DNA from 3 places in the Diaphorobacter ruginosibacter genome. Region 1 is predicted to be linked to each of the others. Evidence: predicted binding sites of a transcription regulator. Region 1 holds the regulator's gene; each other region holds the start of a gene.
What was found. The regulator sigma-54, encoded in region 1, starts transcription at its own class of promoters, with help from an activator protein. The targets are predictions, from matches to a motif close to TGGCANGNAANCTGCTTT.
Positions count from the first base shown of each region.

Region 1 (7,234 bases):
GTGGAAACACCCTGCGGCACGAGTTTCACGAACACGGGCGATCCCAGCCTACTGTCGCGCGTGATCTGCTGCACCTCCGCAGGCAGGGCCACACCGTCCTTGCCAAGGGAACTTGCCCGCGGGGGCGCCGCCATCAGCGCGTCGACGGAAACCAGTTCACGTGCCGCTGCACCACTGCCTGGTGCAAGGCATGCGGCGAGCGCCGCATAGAGACAGTGCTTGCACGAGTGCTCGAACGCCTTCTGCATGTGTCGCCTCCCGCACGCGGCGACCACAGGCGACACGTTGCTTCCAGGAAGACGGGCGCGTCACCCGCTGGCCGCAGCCGCAAAAGATGATGCGGAAATCGGCCCCATCCTGCGAGGCCGCACTCTGTCGGTTCGGCACATGTTAGGAGGAAACATGTAAGGATTCTGTTTCCTTTTGTTTTTCTTATTATGAAATTTGAATGCCGGAACTATGCCAGAAGCGGCCTGCCATCGATTTTCATACGCAAGAAAACGTTTCAGCCGATCTGCTGCATGGCCTGCAGCCGCTCCAGGACGGCGCCGGGAACCGGCACCACCTTGCGGTCCGTCCGGCTCACGAAGACGATGCCGGTCTTGCCGCGCGCAACCTCGCGGCCCTGGGATTTCTCGGTGACGCTGAACACCAGGTCAAAGCCGTAGCGGTTGAAATCCGCAGGCGTCATCCGGATGCACATCACCTCGCCGTGAAAGCCTTCCGACTTGTATTGCGCGACGATGTCGCCCACCACGATGGTGGTGTCCGGGTCATCCTCCGCGGGAAACCCGATGGCCTGGAAGAAGCGCAGGCGCGCCTCCGACACCAGGCTCAACAGCTGTGCATTGTCGAGATGACCACCCTGGTTCACATGGCTGATGTAGATCTGCACCTCGGTGCTGAAGGCGAAATGCGCTGGAAGTTCGAAGACGATGCGTGCCATGGGCGAGTGAAGGGGGTTCGGAAGAGAGTTCGGAAGGGCGTTCAAGAAGAGAACTCGAAAGCGCTGCATTCTGACATTGCGCGGCAGCGACGCCCGCCTGGCACATGTGTCCATGTCCTGCACCGCTGCGTGCAGGGCTGAGGGCCCACATGTGCCGGCGTCGTCTTGGCGGCCTTTTTCCTTGCACCAGGCACCGCCGACGAGGACATCCATCGTCCGGGCCGGTGCGGCCGCTGCGCTTCCCCTTTGCACTCCACCGGAATGCCCCTCGAGATGTGCTGCACCGCCAGCCGGAAGCGGGGTGCAGTTCGCAATGCACCAATGGTCACGATTTCGGCCGGTGCTGGCAATACCTCATTCGGGTGAAATTGAAAGCAGAGCAGACAAAAAACGACGTTTCTTACCCATGAAAACCCTTGGCGCGTTCATGGGCCGCTGCCCTCACACCGCCTTGCGCAGATTGGCCGGGGGAATCTTCAGCGCCTCGCGGTACTTGGCCACGGTGCGGCGGGCGCACTCGATGCCCTGCTCCGCCAGCATGTCCGCGATCTTGCTGTCCGACAGCGGCTTCTTCGGGTTTTCGGAGCTCAGCAGCTGCTTGATCAACGCCTTCACGGCCGTGCTCGACGCGCTGCCGCCCGTCTCGGTTCCCAGGCCCGATCCGAAGAAGTACTTGAGCTCGAAGGTCCCCTGGGGCGTGGACATGTACTTGGCCGTCGTCACGCGGCTGATGGTGGACTCATGCAGGCCCAGCTCGTCCGCGATGTCGCGCAGCACCAGTGGACGCATGGCCAGTTCGCCGTGCACGAAGAAATTCTTCTGGCGCTCGACGATGGCCGTGGACACGCGCAGGATGGTGTCGAAGCGCTGCTGCACGTTCTTGATGAACCAGCGCGCCTCCTGCAGCCGCTGCTGCAGGCCCGCATGGGCCTCGTTGCCGCGCTGGCCGCGCAGGGCGTTGGCGTAGACGTCATGCACGCGCAGGCGCGGCATCACATCCGCGTTGAGCTGCACCGTGAACCGCATCTGCGCGCCGCGCCCCACGTTCTTGACGATCACGTCGGGCACGATGATCTGGCGCTGGACATCGGCAAAGCGCCGCCCCGGGCGAGGTTCCAGGCGCGCAATCAGGTTCATGGCCGCGCGCGTGTTCTCCTCACCGGCGCCACAGGCCTGCGTGAGGCGCTTGACGTCGCGGCGCGCCAGCAGGTCCAGCGAATCGCGGCAGATGTCGAGCGCCACGGCGATGATCGCCGGATCGCCCTCCTCGTCCTGGTTCATGCCGTGCAACTGCAGCGTGAGGCATTCACCCAGGTTGCGCGCGCCGACGCCCGCTGGCTCGAGGCTCTGCAGCAGGCGCAGCGCCACGGTGAAGCGATGCACGAGCTCTTCGAGCTCCTCGGTGGGCGCATCGTTGCCTGCCAGGGCAATCGCCAGTTCGGCAAGCGATTCCTCCAGGTAGCCATCGTCGTTCAGCGATTCAATTAGGAAGCGCACGGCGGCACTGTCGATCTCCGACAGATGCAGCGAGAGTGCCTGCCGGTGCAGGTGGTCGGTGAGCGACTCATGTGCACGCGCAAGATCGATGGCGTCCACTTCATCCTCGCCGGACCCGCTCGTATGGGTGCGCGCGGGAGCATCGCCCCCCCACTCGCCATCATCCGGCTGGACATCGACCGTGCCGTCGCCATCCCAGTCGACGCTCTCGGTCTGGGCCGCCGGCGGGTCTGCATCGGCTGCGGAACCTGGCTCGTCGGCGCCTGCCGAGGCCGTGGTGGAGCCTGCGGCATGCAGGGAGAACTCCGCCTCTTCGCCGCTTGCCGGCGTGTCCGCGCTGTCGAGCCCGAACTCCTCGCGGGTGGCGGTATCGGTTTCGCGCTCCAGGAACGGGTTGTCATCCAGCATCTGCTCGACCTCCTGGTCGAGCTCCAGCGTGGAGAGCTGCAGCAGCTTGATCGACTGCTGCAGTTGCGGCGTGAGCGCCAGATGTTGCGATACGCGGAGCGACAGTCCCGGTTTCATTGCCCGCAGTCCTGTCTCGCGATGAAGCGTCCCCTCAGGTCGTCACCCATGGCACTCACATGCGGAAATGTTCGCCGAGGTAGACCCGGCGCACATCGGCGTTGTCCACGATCTCCGAGGGCGTGCCCTGGGCAAGCACATGGCCGTCGCTGATGATGAATGCGTGATCGCAGATACCCAGCGTCTCGCGCACGTTGTGGTCGGTGATGAGCACCCCGATGCCGCGCGCCTTCAGGAATCCGATGATGCGCTGGATCTCGATCACCGCGATCGGGTCGATACCCGCAAAGGGCTCGTCGAGCAGGATGAAGCGCGGCTGTGTCGCGAGGGCGCGGGCGATCTCGACGCGGCGGCGCTCACCGCCCGAGAGCGCCAGCGCAGGCGATTCGCGCAGGTGGTCCACACGCAGCTCCTGCAGCAGCATGGTCAGGCGCTCCTCGATCACCGCCCGCGAGAGCGCGTGGCCGTTCTCATCCTTCTGGAGCTCGAGCACGGCACGCACGTTGTCTTCGACGTTGAGCTTGCGAAAGATCGATGCCTCCTGCGGCAGATAGGACAGCCCCAGGCGCGAGCGCTTGTGGATCGGCAGGTCCTGCACGGACTGGCCATCGATGTAGATCTCGCCGGCGTCGGAGCGCACGAGACCCACGATCATGTAGAACGACGTGGTCTTGCCGGCGCCGTTGGGGCCCAGCAGACCCACGACCTCGCCCTTGCGTACCGACAGGGACACGTCCTTCACCACCTTGCGGCTGCCGTAGGATTTCTCGAGATGCAGGGCCTCGAGGCGGCTGTGCGCATCCACGCTGCTCGTCATGGGCGCTGCTGCGGAATCAGGGTTCAACACGTCGACACCACTACTCACTTGCTGCCGCCCGTGCTCAGTTCGGGGCTCGAGCGCAACGCGGGCGCTTCTCCCGTGCGTGCAGGCCTTGCGGGCTGGGACGCCGCGCCTTCCGCCGGTTTCTCCTTGGGCGTGAGCGTCATGCGCACGCGCCCGGAAGGCGTGCCACCCTGTGCATTGCCCGGCGTGGTGCTCTTGACGCCATCCACCGTGAACACGTCGGTGATGTTGTTGTAGACGATCAGTGCGCCATTGACCTGGTCGGTCAGCGTGGTGTCGCGGTAGCGGCGCAGCTCGGCACGGCGGATGAACTTGACGATGTCGGCCTTGCCGTCGTATTCGATGACTTCGCCCTCGCCCTCGACGAACTCGTCCGGCGCACCGGGAGCGGAATCACGCTTTTGTCGGAAGAATGCGCGCTTGCCGGCGGCAGCGGTCACCGTGCCGAACTGGAAGCCATCGGGGTCCTGCCGCACCTCCAGCTGCGCACCGCGCAGCACGATGGTGCCCTTGGTCATGACCACATTGCCCGTGAACACGCTGATCTGCTTGAGCTCGTCATGGCGCAGTGCATCGGCCTCGATGTTCATCGGCTTGTCACGGTCGGCTTTTTCAGCATGGGAGGCCACCGAGCCGAGGGCCAGCAGGCAGCCAAGAAATAACGGGATGAGTCTGTTTTTCATAGGGCATGAATCTTGCTCGGCCATTGTACTGAAGCCCGGGCAAGAAGGTATGGAAACGACCCCGCCACGATAGGCGGACAAGGTAAAGATCGTGCACCCCGACACGCCGGACCAAAAAAAACGCGCCCCAGGGGACGCGTTCTTCAGCCGTGGCGAGACGAGGAGTTCGATCCGATCAGGCCTTGAGCGATCCCAGGTACTCGACGACCTGCAGCACGCTCTGCATGTTGCCTGCCATGGTGCCGTCGGTGTAGTACTTGCCCGCCACGCCCATCGATGGCACGCCTTCGACCTGGTAGGCCTCCTGCAGTGCGGCCGCCTTGCGCAGCAGGTTGGCGGTGTTGAACGAGTTGTAGGCTTCCTTGAACTTCGCCACGTCCACGCCCTGCTTGCCGATCCACTCGAAAATGGCATCGTCCTTGTTCAGGGGCAGGCGCTCCACGTGCACCGCATGGAACACCTTGGTGTGCAGTTGCGGCAGGAGGTTCATGGCTTCCAGCGCGAAATACAGCTTCTGCTGGGGCACGAAGCTCGCGTTGAAGGCCACCGGCACGCGGCGGATCGCCATGTTGGCAGGAGCGCTCTTCGCCCAGGCCTCGAAAGCCGGCTCGAAGGCATTGCAGTGCGGGCAGCTGTACCAGAAGAACTCGATGACTTCGACCTTGCCTGCGGGCGCATCGGTCGCCACGGGCTTCTTGAGCTTGACGAAGTCCTTGCCCTCCTTGAAAGCGCGGGCCTGGGCCTGTGCGTTCATCGACAGGGGCAGTGTCAGGGCGGAAGCGGCGACCGCCGAGGCGGTGGACAGGGAAAACTCGCGGCGTTTCATGAGATGAACATTCCTCTTCAGTTTTTTTGTAGCAACTTGGGATTGTGAGCGAAGGACGGCAAAAAAGTTCAGCGCTGCACGCGAACCAGTGCCGTTTCGATCCCGGCCCCATCCAGCTTGCCCTTGAGCGAATCGGCATCGTCACGCTTGCTGAACGGACCGATTCGCACCCGGAACACGGTACGGCCATTCTGCTCGCGCTCGCTCACGCGGGCCTCCCAGCCCAGCATCGCCAGCTTGGCGCGCTGCGCATCTGCATCGGCCTGTGAACGGAAGGCGCCGGCCTGCACGAAGTAGTCGAACGGATCGTTGGTCGTGGGCACGGGCGCCGGTGCAGGGGCCGCAGCGGCGCGTGCGCGCGCCAGATCACCCAGCGGGTCGCTGCTGGTGGGCTTGGGCTGCTGCGATGCGGTGGTCGACGACGCCGTGCCACGCGGAGCGGAGGCCGTCGTGGTGGAGGGTGCCGGCGCCGACGCGACCGGCGCGGGGGCCGGGGTCACCGTGCCCGTCACCGCCGGCGGCGACGTGGTCGCATCCTGCGGCGTGGAGCCGGGCTTGGCCGGATTGCGGCCATAGAGGCTGGAGTTGGGGTCCCAGTTCTTGTTGCGCTGCGCTTCCGCCTCGTCCTGGTCGGCGCCCCGCGACGCGTTCTTGTTCAGGAACGGCACGGGCACCTTTGTCACATAGACGGCAACGGCCAGGGCCGCGGCCAGACCGATGAGCACGCCCAGAATAAGGCCCAGGATGAGGCCGCCGCGTTGCTTGTGAAGATTCATAGATCCGTTGGAGTCACTCGAAGTTACATACGCTCGGGAGCCGAGACCCCCAGAACGGCGAGGCCATTGTGCAATACCTGCGCGGTCGCTGCGACCAGCGCGAGGCGTGCGAGCTTGACCTTCTCGTCATCCACGAGGATACGCTCTGCGTCGTAGTAGGAGTGATAGGCGGACGCCAGATCGCGCAGGTAAAAGGTAACGTCATGTGGCGCGTTGCCGGTGGCGGCGGCCGTGAGCATTTCCGGATACTTCGCGAGCAGCAGCATCAGCGCCTGGGCCTGCGGTCCCTCGAGAGCCGCGAGATCCACGTCACTGAGCGCTGGAACGCCCGCACCGCCCTGCTCTGCCCAGGCGCGCAGCACCGAGCAGATGCGCGCATGGGCGTACTGCACGTAGTACACCGGGTTGTCGTTATTCTGCGCCACGGCCAGATCCACGTCGAACGTGTACTCGGTGTCGGGTTTGCGCGACAGCAGGAAGAAGCGCACGGCGTCCTTGCTGGTCCATTCGATCAGGTCGCGCAGCGTCACGTACGAGCCGGCGCGCTTGCTGATCTTCACTTCCTCGCCGTTGCGCACCACGCGCACCATGGTGTGCAGCACGTAGTCGGGATAGCCCTGGGGAATACCCACGTCGGCCGCCTGCAGGCCGGCGCGCACGCGCGCGATCGTGCCGTGGTGGTCGGTGCCCTGGATGTTCACGACCTTGCCGTAGCCACGCTTGAACTTCTGGATGTGGTAGGCCACATCGGGCAGGAAATAGGTGTACGTGCCGTCGGACTTGCGCATCACGCGGTCCTTGTCGTCGCCGTAGTCCGTGGACTTGAGCCACAGCGCGCCGTCCTGCTCGTAGGTATGGCCGCTGGCGATCAAGCGCTTGACGGTGTCTTCCACATAGCCGTTCTTGTACAGGCTCGATTCGAGGTAGTACTCGTCGAACTGGAGGTTGAAGGCCTGCAGGTCCTTGTCCTGCTCGTTGCGCAGGTAGGCGACGGCGAAGTTGCGGATGTTGTCGTAGTCCTCGACATCCCCGTTCGCGGTGAATTCACGGTCGTCGGCCTTGACGGTTTCCTTGTTCAGGAAGGCCTGGGCGATGTCGGCGATGTAGTCGCCGTTGTAGAAATTCTTGGCCAGCGGG
Region 1 is NZ_CP060714.1:319,308-326,541, reverse strand. It holds gene H9K76_RS01565 (IPTL-CTERM sorting domain-containing protein) at 1-248, opposite strand, end outside; gene H9K76_RS01560 (acyl-CoA thioesterase) at 506-946, opposite strand; gene H9K76_RS01555 (RNA polymerase factor sigma-54) at 1,388-2,968, opposite strand; gene lptB (LPS export ABC transporter ATP-binding protein) at 3,024-3,785, opposite strand; gene lptA (lipopolysaccharide transport periplasmic protein LptA) at 3,830-4,495, opposite strand; gene H9K76_RS01540 (thiol:disulfide interchange protein DsbA/DsbL) at 4,671-5,321, opposite strand; gene H9K76_RS01535 (SPOR domain-containing protein) at 5,390-6,097, opposite strand; gene argS (arginine--tRNA ligase) at 6,121-7,234, opposite strand, start outside.

Region 2 (7,234 bases), 920 kb from region 1:
GCATCGGCGGGCAGCGTGGCGGGGGCGCCGGTCGCGGCATCGACCGCCTTGTCGTCCGTCCCGACGATGTAGGCCTTGCCGCCCGCGGTCTTCACCGCATCGTCGGCCAAGGCCTTGAGAAAGATGCCGAGCCGTGCATCGGGCACTTGCGAGGCCTGCGCCTGCACGGCCTGCGTGATGGCCGCGGCGCGCTGTTCTGCTTCTTCGGCACCTGCCATCCGGAAGGCCTGATCGGCGGTGAGCGCATGGGCGCCGAAGCTGGCGAGCAGGGAAAGGGCTGCCGCCGTCGCCCGCATGCGAGGAATCAATTGAATGCCGAATATGCCTGTCATGATCGTATCCCGGTCCGGATGCGGTGGTCTCTTGCGCCCGGGCCGGCCCGGGCGCCGTGTCTCTCCATCAGAGAGCGGACTTGCCGTCCGGCTCGTCCTTCTTCTTGTCATTGCCTTCGATGAAGGGACTCCATGGCTGGGCCTTCACGGGGCCCTTGGTCTTCCACACCACGTTGAACTGGCCGTCGGCCTTGATTTCGCCCACCATCACCGGCTTGTGCAGGTGGTGGTTCTTCTCGTCCATCTTCACGGTGAAGCCATCGGGAGCCGTGAAGGTCTGCCCGGCCATCGCGGCGATCACCTTGTCCACGTCGGTGCTCTTGGCCTTCTCGACGGCCTGCTTCCACATGTGGATGCCGACCCAGGTGGCTTCCATCGGGTCGTTGGTGAGAGGCTTGTCCTTGTGTCCGGGGATGGCCTTGGCCTTGGCGTAGTCGCTCCACTGCTTGATGAACGCGGTGTTGGTCGGGTTCTTCACGCTCATGAAGTAGTTCCATGCGGCCAGGTGGCCCACGAGCGGCTTGGTGTCCACGCCGCGCAGCTCTTCCTCGCCTACGCTGAATGCCACGACCGGAACGTCCTTGGCCTTCAGGCCGGCGTTGCCGAGCTCCTTGTAGAAGGGCACGTTCGAGTCACCGTTGATCGTAGAGATCACCGCCGTCTTGCCCCCTGTGGAGAACTTCTTGATGTCCGAGACGATGGTCTGGTAGTCGCTGTGGCCGAACGGGGTATAGGTCTCCATGATGTCGGATTCCTTCACGCCCTTGGACTTGAGGAACGCGCGCAGGATCTTGTTGGTGGTGCGCGGGTACACATAGTCCGTGCCCAGCAGCACGAAGCGCTTGGCACCGCCGCCTTCCTTGCTCATCAGGTACTCCACCGCAGGAATGGCCTGCTGGTTGGGGGCGGCGCCCGTGTAGAACACGTTCTTGGACAGTTCCTCGCCCTCGTACTGCACGGGGTAGAACAGCAGGCCGTTGTTCTGCTCGAACACGGGCAGCACCGACTTGCGCGACACGCTGGTCCAGCAGCCAAACACGACGGCCACCTTGTCCTGGGTGATCAGCTGCTTGGCCTTCTCGGCAAACAGCGGCCAGTTGGAGGCCGGATCGACCACCACGGGTTCGAGCTTCTTGCCGAGCACGCCACCCTTGGCATTGATGTCGTCGATGGCCATGAGCACCGTGTCCTTGAGCACGGTCTCCGAAATCGCCATGGTGCCCGAGAGACTGTGCAGCACGCCCACCTTGATGGTGTCCTGCGCATGCACGGTTGCCGAGAGTCCAAGGCCCAGAGCCAGCGAGGCAGCCAGCGTTGTAAGTGTTCCGCGACGGTTCATTGCACCACTCCAGTAAGAGTAAGAATTGACCGGTCCAAGCGACCGTGCAAGGGCCAACGCAATTGCTGTGCCAGTCCATCGGACGCGCTGAAAGGCGGCGCAACGCACGTCGGTTGCCCTCGTTGGGTGCATGGCGTGTCCCGTGGCGGAGCGGTTGTGGTGCGGTTCCCGTCCACAAGGGAATCGAGATGCACCATGGCGGCGCAGCGCGGGGCGGCCGCACCAGATTGCGCACCCCTCGCGGAGCTTTCCGCCCATGGGCCCGCATTTGGTGCCGTGCGTTCACCAAGATGTGGCCTGTTTCTTGCATCGCCATGGGACCCATTCCTTTCAACGGACATCCTCAGGAACGACCGCACCATGGAACTCACGCCACGCGAAAAGGACAAGCTGCTGATCTTCACGGCGGCGCTGCTGGCCGAACGCCGCCGGGCGCGCGGCCTCAAGCTCAATTACCCCGAGGCCGTGGCCTTCATCAGCGCGGCGGTGATGGAGGGGGCGCGCGACGGCAAGACCGTGGCGCAGCTCATGAGCGAGGGCCGCACCATCCTCGCGCGGGGCGATGTGATGGATGGCATCGCCGAGATGATCCCCGACATCCAGGTCGAGGCCACCTTTCCCGACGGCACCAAGCTCGTCACCGTGCACCAACCCATCGTCTGAACCCACACGACACCACGCCCCACCGGACCGGACACAGCCATGCCCATCAAGAAGTCATTCCCCCTCATCGCCGGCGCGCTCGCAGGCGTAGTTGCAGCCACGCCCCTGACAGCCCTTGCCCACGTCGGCACCCACGCGCACGGCCACGGTGTGCTGGACAGCTTCGTGCAGGCCTTTGCCCATCCGTTCACGGGAGCGGATCACCTCGCCGCGATGGTGGCGGTGGGCGTGTGGAGCGCGCTCACCGTGCGCCCCGCATGGCGTGCGCCGCTCGCCTTCGTGGCGCTGCTGGTGGCGGGCTGCCTTGCCGGATTTGCAGGTCTCTCCGTGCCCGGCGTCGAGCCCATGATCGCGGCCTCGGTGCTGGTGCTGGGCCTGCTCGTCGCCACGCAGAAGCGCATGGCCTGGGGTGTTGCCGCCTCGCTCGCGGGCGTGTTCGCCTTCTTCCACGGTGCGGCCCATGGCGCGGAACTGTCGGCCGATACGGCCCTCATGGGGGCTGCGGCGCTGGCCGGCATGGCGCTGGGCTCCGCCACCCTGCACCTGGGCGGCATGGCCCTCGGCAAGGCCGTGCAGCGGCGCCACGCATGGGTGGCACGCGCGGGTGGCGCGGCCACGGCAGTGCTCGGGGTCTTCATGCTGAGCCGCCTTGCCTGAATGGATGCAGGAAGAAAGGAACGCCATGATCCCCGGTGAACTGCTTGTAGACGAAGGCCAACACGAACTCAACGCTGGCCGTGACGTCCTGACGCTGGTCGTGAAAAACGCCAGCGACCGTCCCATCCAGGTCGGCTCCCACTACCACTTCGCGGAAACCAACGCGGGCCTCGATTTCGACCGCGCCGCTGCCCAAGGCAGGCGCCTGAACATCGCGAGCGGCATGGCCGTGCGCTTCGAGCCGGGCCAGCAGCGCACCGTGGAGCTGGTGGACATCGCGGGCGAAAGAACCATCTACGGCTTCAGGGCCCAGGTCATGGGGCGCCTTCCATGACACAGCACGGCAGGACCAGCAGCATGGCACGCATCGACAGACAGGCCTACGCCGAGACCTACGGCCCCACCGTGGGTGATCGCGTGAGGCTGGCCGACACGGCCCTCCTCATCGAAGTCGAGCAGGACTACACCTTGCGGGCCGGAGGCTACGGCGAGGAAGTCAAGTTCGGCGGCGGCAAGACCATCCGCGACGGCATGGCCCAGAGCCAGAGGACGCGTGCGCAGGGCGCGATGGACACCGTCCTCACCAATGCCCTGATCCTGGACCACTGGGGCATCGTCAAGGCCGACATCGGCCTGAAAGCCGGCCGCATCGCGGCCATCGGCAAGGCCGGCAACCCCGACACCCAGCCCGGGGTCGACATCATCATCGGGCCCGGCACGGAGATCATCAGCTGCGAGGGCTGCATCGTCACCGCGGGCGGCATCGACTCGCACATCCACTTCATCGCGCCGCAGCAGATCGAGGAAGCCCTCGCAAGCGGGGTGACCACCATGATCGGCGGCGGCACCGGCCCGGCCACCGGAACCTTCGCGACCACCTGCACGCCCGGCCCTTGGAACATGGAGCGCATGCTGCAGGCAGCGGACGCATTCCCGATGAACATCGGCTTTCTCGGCAAGGGCAACGCCAGCCTGCCGGGTGCGCTGCACGAGCAGATCGACGCGGGCGCGATCGGCCTCAAGCTGCACGAGGACTGGGGCTCGACGCCTGCGGCCATCGACAACTGCCTTGCCGTGGCCGAGGACACCGACACGCAGGTGGCCATCCACACCGACACGCTCAATGAAAGCGGGTTCGTGGAAGACACCGTCGCCGCATTCAAGGGCCGCACCATCCACACCTTCCACACCGAAGGCGCGGGAGGAGGGCATGCGCCGGACATCCTCAAGGTGGTGGGCGAGGCCAACGTGCTGCCCAGCTCCACCAACCCCACGCGCCCCTACACGATCAACACGCTGGACGAGCATGTGGACATGCTGATGGTCTGCCATCACCTCGATCCGTCGATCGCGGAGGACCTCGCTTTCGCAGAAAGCCGCATCCGCAAGGAAACCATCGCGGCCGAGGACATCCTGCACGACCTGGGCGCGATCAGCATGTTCAGCTCCGACAGCCAGGCCATGGGCCGTGTCGGCGAGGTGATCCTGCGCACCTGGCAGACGGCGCACAAGATGAAGCTGCAGCGCGGACCGCTGCCCGGGGATGGCGCGCGCAACGACAACTTCCGCGCGAGGCGCTATGTCGCCAAGTACACGATCAATCCGGCGATCGCGCACGGCGTGAGCCACGAGGTCGGCAGCCTCGAAGTGGGCAAGTGGGCCGACATCGTGATCTGGAAGCCGGCATTCTTTGGCGTGAAACCCTCGGTGATCCTCAAGGGCGGCTTCATCGCGATGGCCGCGATGGGCGACCCGAATGCGTCGATCCCCACGCCGCAGCCCGTGCACTACCGGCCCATGTTCGGCAGCTTTGGCGGCGCCATCGCCAGGACTTCGCTGACCTTCGTCTCGCAGGCCGGACTGGCGGCGGGCATCGGCGAACGCTTCGGCCTGCACAAGCAGCTGTCGGCGGTGAAGGGGATTCGCGGCGTGGGCAAGCGCCACATGGTCCACAACGACTACGCGCCGCACATGGAGGTGGACGCGCAGACCTATGCGGTGCGTGCGGACGGCATGCTGCTGACCTGCGAGCCGGCGGTCAGCCTGCCGATGGCCCAGCGCTATTTTCTGTTTTGAGCTGGAAGGGCTGATCCGGATGTTCCCTGTCCATGCTCCGATACCAGGCGAGCCAGTCGTGCGCCATGATCACGGGCGCGTCCTTCAGCGCTGCGGGCAGCGCCTCGTAGGCGAGCACGCGCATGGGCTGGCTGTCGCCATCGGCGAGCATCACCCGCACGTCGACCAGCCGCTTGGCATATTCGCCAAGGTCTTGCGGCCAGATGCCTTCGATGCGGTCCATGGCCTGCTCCAGCGTGTCGTTCAGCGGATAGACCTCGGCCAGCACGGTATGCGTGCCTGCAAGGCTCAGGCCCGGGTACCAGCCCAGGTCGTGCAGCGTGCCCCTGAGCTCGGTGACACCGGTGCGCCGGATGCCGGCATGCAGCCGCGCGATGTCGTTGACCCCGCCCGCCCGCAGCGTGCCGTAGACGGCCACGTGCGTGGCGCCGCAGGGTTGCCAGGGGGCGTGGCGGGAAGCAGGGTGCGAAGGGGAGGTCCGGCTCATGGCGCTAATGTAATTTCCGAGAGAAGACCTCGCCGCTCGCATGTTGCGTGCCAAGTGTGTCCGGGGTACATGGAGACCGAAAGATGACGATCACCACCACGAACGATGATTCCCAAACACTGATGTTCAGGCTCGGCGCGCTGCTGTCCTATGTGCAGCAGTCGGGCATCCGGCGCATCAGCCTGGAGACGGACACGCCGGACTACTTCGCCCCTGCATGGCGGCTGTACGAACGCAATGGCTTCGCCTGTTGCGAGCCGTTCGGGGACTACCGGCAAGACCCCTACAGCTGCTTCATGACGCGTGCCGTCTGACCCTTTCCCGAATCCTGCATTTCCCATTGCCATGAGCCTTTCTCTCTCCAAGCGCATTTCCGGTGGCAAGGGCCTGGCGCAGCCTCTCCTGCGGCGCGCGGCCACGGTCGAGCTCGACTGGGATGTGCGCCAGAAAAGCCGCTTCGCCGCGATCGACAGCACAGGGCGCGCGCTGGCCGTCTTCCTGCCGCGCGGACAGGCCGTGCGCGGTGGCGACGTGCTGGTGGCCGAGGACGGCTCGCTGGTGCGCGTGATCGCCGCGCCGCAGAAGGTGCTGCACATCACCTGGTGCCGGCAGCACGGCACGGCCTTCGACCTGATGCGCGCCGCGTATCACCTCGGCAACCGGCATGTGCCCATCGAGCTGCAGGCCGATCACCTCAAGATTGAGCCCGACCATGTGCTGGCCGACATGCTGCGCAGCATGCACATGATCGTGACCGATGCCGAGTTGTCGTTCGAGCCTGAAGGCGGCGCCTACGGCGGGCATGTGACGAACGACGGGCACAGCCATCATGGGCATGGCGGGAACGGACATGATCATCCGCATGGGCATGCACATGATCATGGACATGACCATTCGCACGATCGGCGCGCCGGGGCGGATGGCCACGGGGAGTGATCGCATGAGCACCGCAGGCAATGCCCTGTCCGCGCACAGCCTGCTGCAGCTGATGTGGCTGGCATCGCCTGCGCTTCCCATCGGCGGCTTTTCATACTCCGAGGGGCTCGAATCCGCCATCGACGCAGGCTACGTGACGGGCGAGGGCAGTGCGGCGACCTGGCTCGTCGATCAACTGCACGTCGCGCAGTCGCGCAGCGACATGCCGGCGCTCGCGCAGGCGATCCCCGCATGGCGCGCGAACGACCTGGGGCGCGTGCGCGACATCAACACCTGGGTGCTTACCACGCGCGAGAGCAGCGAGCTGCGCCTGCAGAGCGAGCAGATGGGCCAGTCGCTCACCGCCTGGCTGCGCAACCAGCACGCGCGCTCGGCAGAGCGCATGGCGCAGATCGAGGCCCTGGCCGGGCTGTGCGCGCGCACGCCCACCTACCCCGTCGCGTTTGCGCTGGCCGCCGCGTTCACGCAGGCACCGGTGCGCGAGTGCCTGCTGGCCCATGCCTTCGGCTGGGCCGAAAACATGGTGCAGGCAGCGATCAAGGCCGTGCCGCTCGGGCAGAGCGCGGGGCAGCGGATCCTCGCGCGTCTGGCCGACGAGATTCCCCAGGCCGTCGAGGGCGCGCTGGCCCTGGAGGACGGTGCGCGCACGGCGTTCTCGCCGATGCTGGCGATTCTTTCCGCGCGTCACGAGACGCAGTATTCCCGCCTGTTCCGCAGTTGAGGCGGGGGCGTCACAGTGCATCA
Region 2 is NZ_CP060714.1:4,564,095-4,571,328, forward strand. It holds gene urtB (urea ABC transporter permease subunit UrtB) at 1-296, opposite strand, end outside; gene urtA (urea ABC transporter substrate-binding protein) at 400-1,671, opposite strand; gene H9K76_RS20615 (urease subunit gamma) at 2,032-2,334, shown strand; gene H9K76_RS20620 (HupE/UreJ family protein) at 2,374-2,991, shown strand; gene H9K76_RS20625 (urease subunit beta) at 3,017-3,325, shown strand; gene ureC (urease subunit alpha) at 3,349-5,067, shown strand; gene H9K76_RS20635 (gamma-glutamylcyclotransferase family protein) at 5,030-5,554, opposite strand; gene H9K76_RS20640 (N-acetyltransferase) at 5,638-5,868, shown strand; gene ureE (urease accessory protein UreE) at 5,900-6,490, shown strand; gene H9K76_RS20650 (urease accessory protein UreF) at 6,495-7,211, shown strand.
Region 2: a site for sigma-54 is predicted at 1,727-1,744, ahead of urtA (urea ABC transporter substrate-binding protein). Genes of this name have one in related genera too.

Region 3 (7,234 bases), 2.3 Mb from region 1:
GCCGGTTTTGAAGTCGGCACGTACCGCTACTACGACGCGGCCACTCGCACGGTCAATTTCGAAGGCATGCTGGCCGACCTGAACGCTGCCGCTGCCGGCACCGTGGTCGTGCTGCACGCCTGCTGCCACAACCCCACCGGCTATGACATCACGGCCGAGCAGTGGGACCAGGTGATCGCCACCGTCAAGGCCCGCAACCTGGTCGCATTCCTCGACATGGCCTACCAGGGCTTCGGCCATGGCCTGAAGGAAGATGGCGCCGTCGTGGGCAAGTTCGTTGCCGCCGGCCTGACCATCTTCGTGTCGACCTCGTTCTCCAAGAGCTTCAGCCTGTATGGCGAGCGCGTGGGCGCCCTGTCCGTGGTGGCCACCGACAAGGACGAAGCCGCCCGCGTGCTGTCGCAACTGAAGATCGTGATCCGCACCAACTACTCCAACCCGCCGACACATGGCGGCGCCGTGGTTTCCGCCGTGCTCAACACCCCCGAACTGCGTGCGCAGTGGGAAGAAGAGCTGGGCGAAATGCGCGTGCGCATCAAGGCCATGCGCCAGAAGCTGGTGGACGGTCTGAAGGCTGCCGGCGTGAAGCAGGACATGAGCTTCATCACCACCCAGATCGGCATGTTCTCGTATTCGGGCCTCTCCAAGGACCAGATGATCCGCCTGCGTTCGGAATTTGGCGTGTACGGCACCGACACCGGCCGCATGTGCGTGGCTGCGCTGAACAGCAAGAACGTCGAGTACGTCTGCAAGGCCATCGCCGCCGTGATGTAAGACGCCGAGGAGGAGCGCCATGCGTTTCTCTTCGCTCACCCTTCAAAGGCCGCTTCCCTCGAGGCGGCCTTTTTGCCTTCTCTCGGGATGCGAACCCGGATGTCCGGGCGCTGACCATGCATGCCGGCGCCCCGCGCGGTTCACCCCCAGATCACGGACCGCATCGATATCGATGCGGACTGAAACCCCGTGTTGAAGAATCTCGGCATTTCCCTGGCGCTTGCCGCGCCCGCAGCGTAGAGCAGCGGCAGGTAGTGCTCGTGCGTCGGGTGCGCAAGCCGCGCCAGCTCGCCCTGCTTCTGGAACTGCACGAGCGACTCCAGCTCCCCGCGCTTGATGTGTCCCTGCACCTGCTCGTCGAACTCCGTGGCCCAGTCATAGGCCTCGTTCGGCGCGGAGCCGCGCTTCGTCCTGCGCAGGTTGTGGACCGCGTTGCCGCTGCCCACGATCAGCACGCCGCGCTCGCGCAATGCGCCCAGCTGGCGGCCCAGCGCGAAATGCGCCTCGGGGCTTCGGGCATAGTCCATGCTCAACTGGATCACCGGGATCTGCGCCTTGGGGAACATCGGCTTGAGCACCGACCAGGTTCCATGGTCCAGCCCCCACTCGCCCTCGTCGACCTTGAGCGGCTGCCGGTCTGCCGGCGAGCGAAGCTCTCCCGCCAAGGCCCTGGCGACGGCCGGTGCGCCGGGCGCGGGATATTGCTGCTCATGCAGCTCGCGCGGAAAACCGCTGAAATCGTGGATCGTGCGCGGATCGCTCATTCCCGTGAGATACCAGCCATCCTTGGTCAGCCAGTGGGCGGAAATACACAGGATGAGCTGCGGCTGGACGCTGCGTGCCGAGAGCGCCTGGCCGACCTGCTGCCAGCTGCGGCGCCAGAGGTTGTCCTCGATGGCATTCATCGGACTGCCGTGACCGACGAACAGCACCGGCATGCGCGGTGACGGCCGCAGGGAATCCAGCAGGGTGCGCACCTGCGCGGCATTCGCACGCAGGGAAATGCCGCCGAGCGCGACGGGAAGCGCGGCCAGCCCAGCCAATGCGGCGAGCGAGGTTCTACGTTGAAACATGGATAAAACAGGAAGACAGGGGCCAGGAAGGAATGGACAGCGAACCGCTGTATCGGAGCACGACGGGGCATCGAAGTTCCATCCTCTGCTCTGCCACGTTTTCCGGCACCCCCTACCCTGTCCTGTCATCCGCCGCAGGCAGTCGCACGCGCCCTTCACGGAAGGCCCGAGACAGGACCTGGGGGGTCGCGCAGATGTGAGCCTCGAGCGCCAATGCCGCCCGTGCGTCCTGTCCCGACATGGCGAGCTCGTAGATCTCCGCATGTTCGGCATGCACGTCGCGCACGGCTCCGGGCAGGTCCATCGCGTAGCGGCGGTAGCGCTCACCGTGCCGTGCCAGCATGCGCAGGATCTTCAATTCCCACGGTGACGGCCGGCCGGCCAGCAGCATCTCGTGGAAGCGCAGATTGAGCGCTTCCCAGCGGCCGCGGTTGTCGCGCGTGAGCGGCTGCTCCAGCCTGGAGAGATCTTCATAGCTCGCCCTGAGCTCGCTGCGCCAATGATCGTCGCCATGGCGGATCGACTCGCGCAGCGCGTGGGTCTCGATGTGCACGCGCAGTCGCGTGATGTCCTCCAGGTCCTCGATGGCGATCGGCGAGACACGGAACCCCCGCTGTCCCTCGGCCGTAACCAGTGCGTCACTCACCAGCCGGGTCAGCGACTCGCGCAGCGTGCCCGCCCCCACGGCGTAGCGCTGGCGCAGATGCTCCACGCGCAACTTGCTGCCGGGCAGCAGCCGGCCTTCGATGATGTCGGTGCGCAGTTCCGTGTAGGTCTTCTCGGTGAGAGTGCGCGTGGCATCGCTGCTCGGGTCGAGCGTGTCGTCCATCAGCGAAGGGATCAGGAAAGCGCGCTTGGCCATGGTGCTCAGCCTCCCGCATGCCCTGGTGCGGTGCGCTCCCGGGCACGCGCCAGGCGATAGCTCAGCTGCGGACGCGTCATGCCCAGCACGCGTGCGGCGGCCGCCAGATTGCCGCCCGCGCGGCGCACCGCCTCCTGGAGCAGCCCATCCTCGAAGGCGTCCAGCGACAGCCCCTGCGCAAGCACTGCGTCATAGAGGCCTGCGGGTTCCGCTGGTGCGGCGCCCTCCGTCCGAGGCGAGATGAGCAACCCCTGCTCATCGACCATGCTGGCATCGCTGCGCTCGCTCCAGTGGGGAAACAGCGCCTGCACATCGATCATTTCGCCCGATGCGGTCAGGATCAACCCGCGCTCCATGAGATTCTCGAGTTCGCGCACATTGCCGGGCCAGGAATGGCTGCGCAGCGCCGCCAGCGCGCGGTCGGTCAGGCCGGTCACCTGCTTGCCATGCAATGCAGAGAACTTCTGCAGCATGTGCATGGCCAGCATCTCGATGTCCTCGGCCCGCTCGCGCAGCGCCGGGATGTGGACCGGATAGACATTCAGCCGATACAGCAGGTCACGCCTGAAATGCCCCGCCTCCACGGCCTTTTCCAGATCCACGTTGGTCGCCGCGATCACGCGCACATCCACCTTGATGGCCCGCGTGCCGCCCAGCCGCTCGATCTCGCCACTTTGCAGCACGCGCAGCAGCTTGGCCTGCGCCGCCAGCGGCAGCTCGCCCAGTTCGTCGAGCAGCAGCGTGCCGCCGTTCGCGCGCTCGAAGCGCCCCACCCGCATGCTGGAGGCTCCGGTATAGGCGCCCTTCTCGGCGCCGAACAGTTCGCTCTCTATCAGTTCCGCAGGCAGTGCCGCGCAATTGATCGCGACAAAGGGCTTGTCGGCGCGCGCACTCATCGCGTGCAGGGCACTGGCAAAACGCTCCTTGCCGACACCTGTCTCGCCCGTGAGCAGCACCGTGACCTGCGTGGGGGCTGCCTTCTGCAGGAGCTCCACCGCCCCCTTGAAGGCGCGCGAACGCCCGAGCAGCGGACCTTGCTCGTCCGCCGGCTTGAGACGCGAGCGCAGCGCCTCGACCTGCGAGTGCAGGTCATCGAGCCGAACGAGCATCGAGTCGGGAGCATAGTCCCGCGCGAGCTGCTCTCCTTCCGGCCACTCGTGTACGAAGCGCCCCTCGATCAGGCAGTATGGCTGGCCGCAGGCCGTGCACTGCACTTCCTTGAAGATCACCGGCCTTCGGAAAAAGGCGCTGCTGTAGCCGGACGCATAGCCCAGCAGCATCCAGCAGGCAGGCTCTTCCTGCGGCCCCCACTCGCGCAGGTGGGCCTCGGACTCCCAGCTGTGGTCCCAGCGCACCTCGCAGCGAAAGCGGCCGGCCTCCTCGTCCACCTCGAACACCTGCGGCGTTGCGCGCACCGCCCCTTCAAGCCGGTGCAACTGCGGCCCCACGGCGAACATGTCGAACACGCTGGCCTCCGGCCGGATCTGCCGCGCTAGCAACGCATCGCGCTCGCCCGAGGCATAACCCGCACGCATGAGCAGGCGGCGCGTGTGCTTGGGACCCACGGTGTCCATGAGCTCCTGGCGCAAGGCGGTCAGCGAGGCCGAGTGCAGGAGCAGCATGCGCTGGCCGGACAGCCAGATCAGCCCATCCTCGGTGGAAAAGCGGATCAGGCGGCGCAGGTCGGCATCCGAGGGCAAGGGGCGGTCAGGACTGGGCATGGACCAACTATCGATAAAACAGCAGGACAAGACCATCGGGTCTTGCCCGAGGTCCCGCACCCGCGAATTGATCATTTGATGACCTTCCAACGCGCGGATTGATCATTTCATCATGCTGCACCGCAGCACCCGGGCCTTCTATCCGAGACAGATGCCGCACAGGCTGTGCAAAGCGTCACCCGGACGACACCCCGCACCGGAAACGGTAGGGAGTAACCCTCAATTTATCGATATTTTTGGATTTCAAACGAAAGTTGGCACGCGCCGTGCAAACAGGCAGGCAACAACCCGCCAGGAGTGATCAATGCAAGACATGCGTACCGCCCCGACATCGAACAGCACCGAGCTTCCCGTCTGCGACCTTTCGTGCCGCAGCGTGCGCATACAGCGGCGCCGCGACAACGGGTTCGTGGAGTTCGAGTTCTCCGTCGGCTGGCCCGAGCTGGTGGTGGAACTGACGATGAAGGAGAGCGACTTCCAGTCCTTTTGCAAGGAGCAGCAGGTGAACCCGCTCTAGGCGACCTGCCCCCCCGATAGCAACCGACCGCACCACAGGAGACAAGAACCATGAACATTGAATTGCAGGCGCGCGAGATCCAGCCGCTGCGCCAGACCTTCGACCGCGTCGCCACCTACACGGGCGACAAGCCGGCATCGCGCTATCTCGAAGCCACGCTCGGCGCGCAGCCGACCGAGCAATTCCACTATCGCCCCACATGGGAAGAAGGCTTCGAGATCTATGACACGCGGCGCACGGCCATCCAGCTGAAGGACTGGAATGCGCTGCGCGATCCGCGACAGTTCTACTACGCCACCTGGGCCATGGCCCGCGCGCGCCAGCAGGACGCCATGGAGGCCAACTACCAGTTCGTCGAGTCGCGCGGCCTCGCACAGAAGATGTCCGATGCGATGCGTGCGCAGGTCTGCACCGTGCTGATGCCGCTGCGCCATGTGGCCTTCGGCGGCAACATGAACAACTGCAACATCTGCTCCCGCGGCTACGGCACGCCCTTCACCGCGCCGGCGATGTTCCATGCCATGGACCAGCTCGGCGTGGCGCAGTACATCACCCGCCTCGGACTCGCGCTCGAGGAGCCCGGCGCGCTCGAGGCAGGCAAGAACGACTGGCTGGGCGCCGAGGCATGGCAGCCGCTGCGCGAACTGGTCGAGGACACCTTCGTGCTCAAGGACCCGGTGGAGCTGTTCGTCGCACAGAACCTGGCACTCGACGGCCAGCTGTATCCGCTGGTCTTCGGCCACTACGTGGACGACCACCTGGCGCTCAAGGGCGGCACGGCCGTCGCCATGCTGACCTCCTTCATCCCGGAGTGGCACGCCGAGTCGAACCGCTGGGTCGATGCCGTGGTCAAGACGGCCGCGAGTGAATCCGGACACAACCAGGAACTGCTCACGCGCTGGTACCGGCACTGGGCCGACCGTGCCACGGCGGCTCTCGAACCGGTTGCACGCCTCGCGCTGGGCGACGACGCCGCCCCGCTGCAAACCGAAGTGCGCGAGGGCCTTGACGCCCGCGCGCGCAAGGCTGGCCTGGCCATCGGCTGAACCACTGGATGAACGGAAGGAGACGTACGACATGCAAGCAGACCACACCGGCACCGAAGCCACTCGCTCCAAGGTGTTCATTGCGTTCCAGGACAACGAGGAATCACGCGCCGTGATCGAGGCCGTGCTCGCCGACAACACCGAGGCCACGGCCGCCTATGCACCGGGGCTCGTGAAGATCGACTGCCCCGGGCGCCTCGTGATCCGCCGCGAAAGCATCGAGGAGATCACCGGCCAGCCCTACAACCTGCAGCAAATCCAGATCAACCTGGTGACGCTCTCGGGCCACGTCAATGAAGACGACGACGAATTCTCGCTGAGCTGGGGCCGCTGAGCGCGCCGCCACCCATCACCCGCATCAACAGCAACGGAGACAGACATCATGGATACACCCGTAGTCAAGAAGAAGCTCGGCCTCAAGGAGCGCTACACCGCCATGACCCGCGGACTCGCCTGGGACACCACCTACCAGCCCATGGACAAGGTGTTCCCCTACGACCGCTACGAGGGCATCAAGATCCACGACTGGGACAAGTGGGAAGACCCGTTCCGCCTGACCATGGACGCCTACTGGAAATACCAGGGCGAGAAGGAGAAGAAGCTCTACGCGGTCATCGAGGCCTTTGCGCAGAACAACGGCCAGCTTGGGGTGACGGACGCACGCTACATCAATGCACTCAAGCTGTTCATCCAGGGCGTGACGCCGCTGGAATATGCCGCGCACCGGGGCTTCGCACATGTCGGCCGCCACTTCACCGGCGCAGGCGCCCGCGTGGCCGCCCAGATGCAATCGATCGACGAGCTGCGCCATTTCCAGACCGAGACGCACGCGATCAGCCACTACAACAAGTACTTCAACGGCATCCACAATTCGGCCGAGTGGTACCAGCGCGTGTGGTACCTCTCGGTGCCCAAGTCGTTCTTCGAGGACGCGATGTCCGCCGGGCCGTTCGAGTTCCTCACCGCCGTCAGCTTCTCGTTCGAATACGTGTTGACCAACCTGCTGTTCGTGCCCTTCATGTCGGGCGCGGCGCACAACGGTGATCTCTCGACGGTGACCTTCGGCTTCTCGGCGCAGAGCGACGAGTCGCGCCACATGACGCTGGGCATCGAATGCATCAAGTTCATGCTGGAGCAGGACCCGGACAACGTGCCCATCGTGCAGCGTTGGATAGACAAGTGGTTCTGGCGTGGCTACCGCCTGCTCACGCTGGTGGCGATGATGCAGGACTACATGCTGC
Region 3 is NZ_CP060714.1:2,576,805-2,584,038, forward strand. It holds gene H9K76_RS11565 (amino acid aminotransferase) at 1-774, shown strand, start outside; gene ygiD (4,5-DOPA-extradiol-dioxygenase) at 915-1,847, opposite strand; gene H9K76_RS11575 (GntR family transcriptional regulator) at 1,960-2,709, opposite strand; gene H9K76_RS11580 (sigma-54-dependent Fis family transcriptional regulator) at 2,715-4,430, opposite strand; gene H9K76_RS11585 (phenol hydroxylase subunit) at 4,735-4,947, shown strand; gene H9K76_RS11590 (ferritin family protein) at 4,998-5,993, shown strand; gene H9K76_RS11595 (MmoB/DmpM family protein) at 6,025-6,327, shown strand; gene H9K76_RS11600 (aromatic/alkene/methane monooxygenase hydroxylase/oxygenase subunit alpha) at 6,376-7,234, shown strand, end outside.
Region 3: a site for sigma-54 is predicted at 4,686-4,703, ahead of H9K76_RS11585 (phenol hydroxylase subunit). Genes of this name have one in related genera too.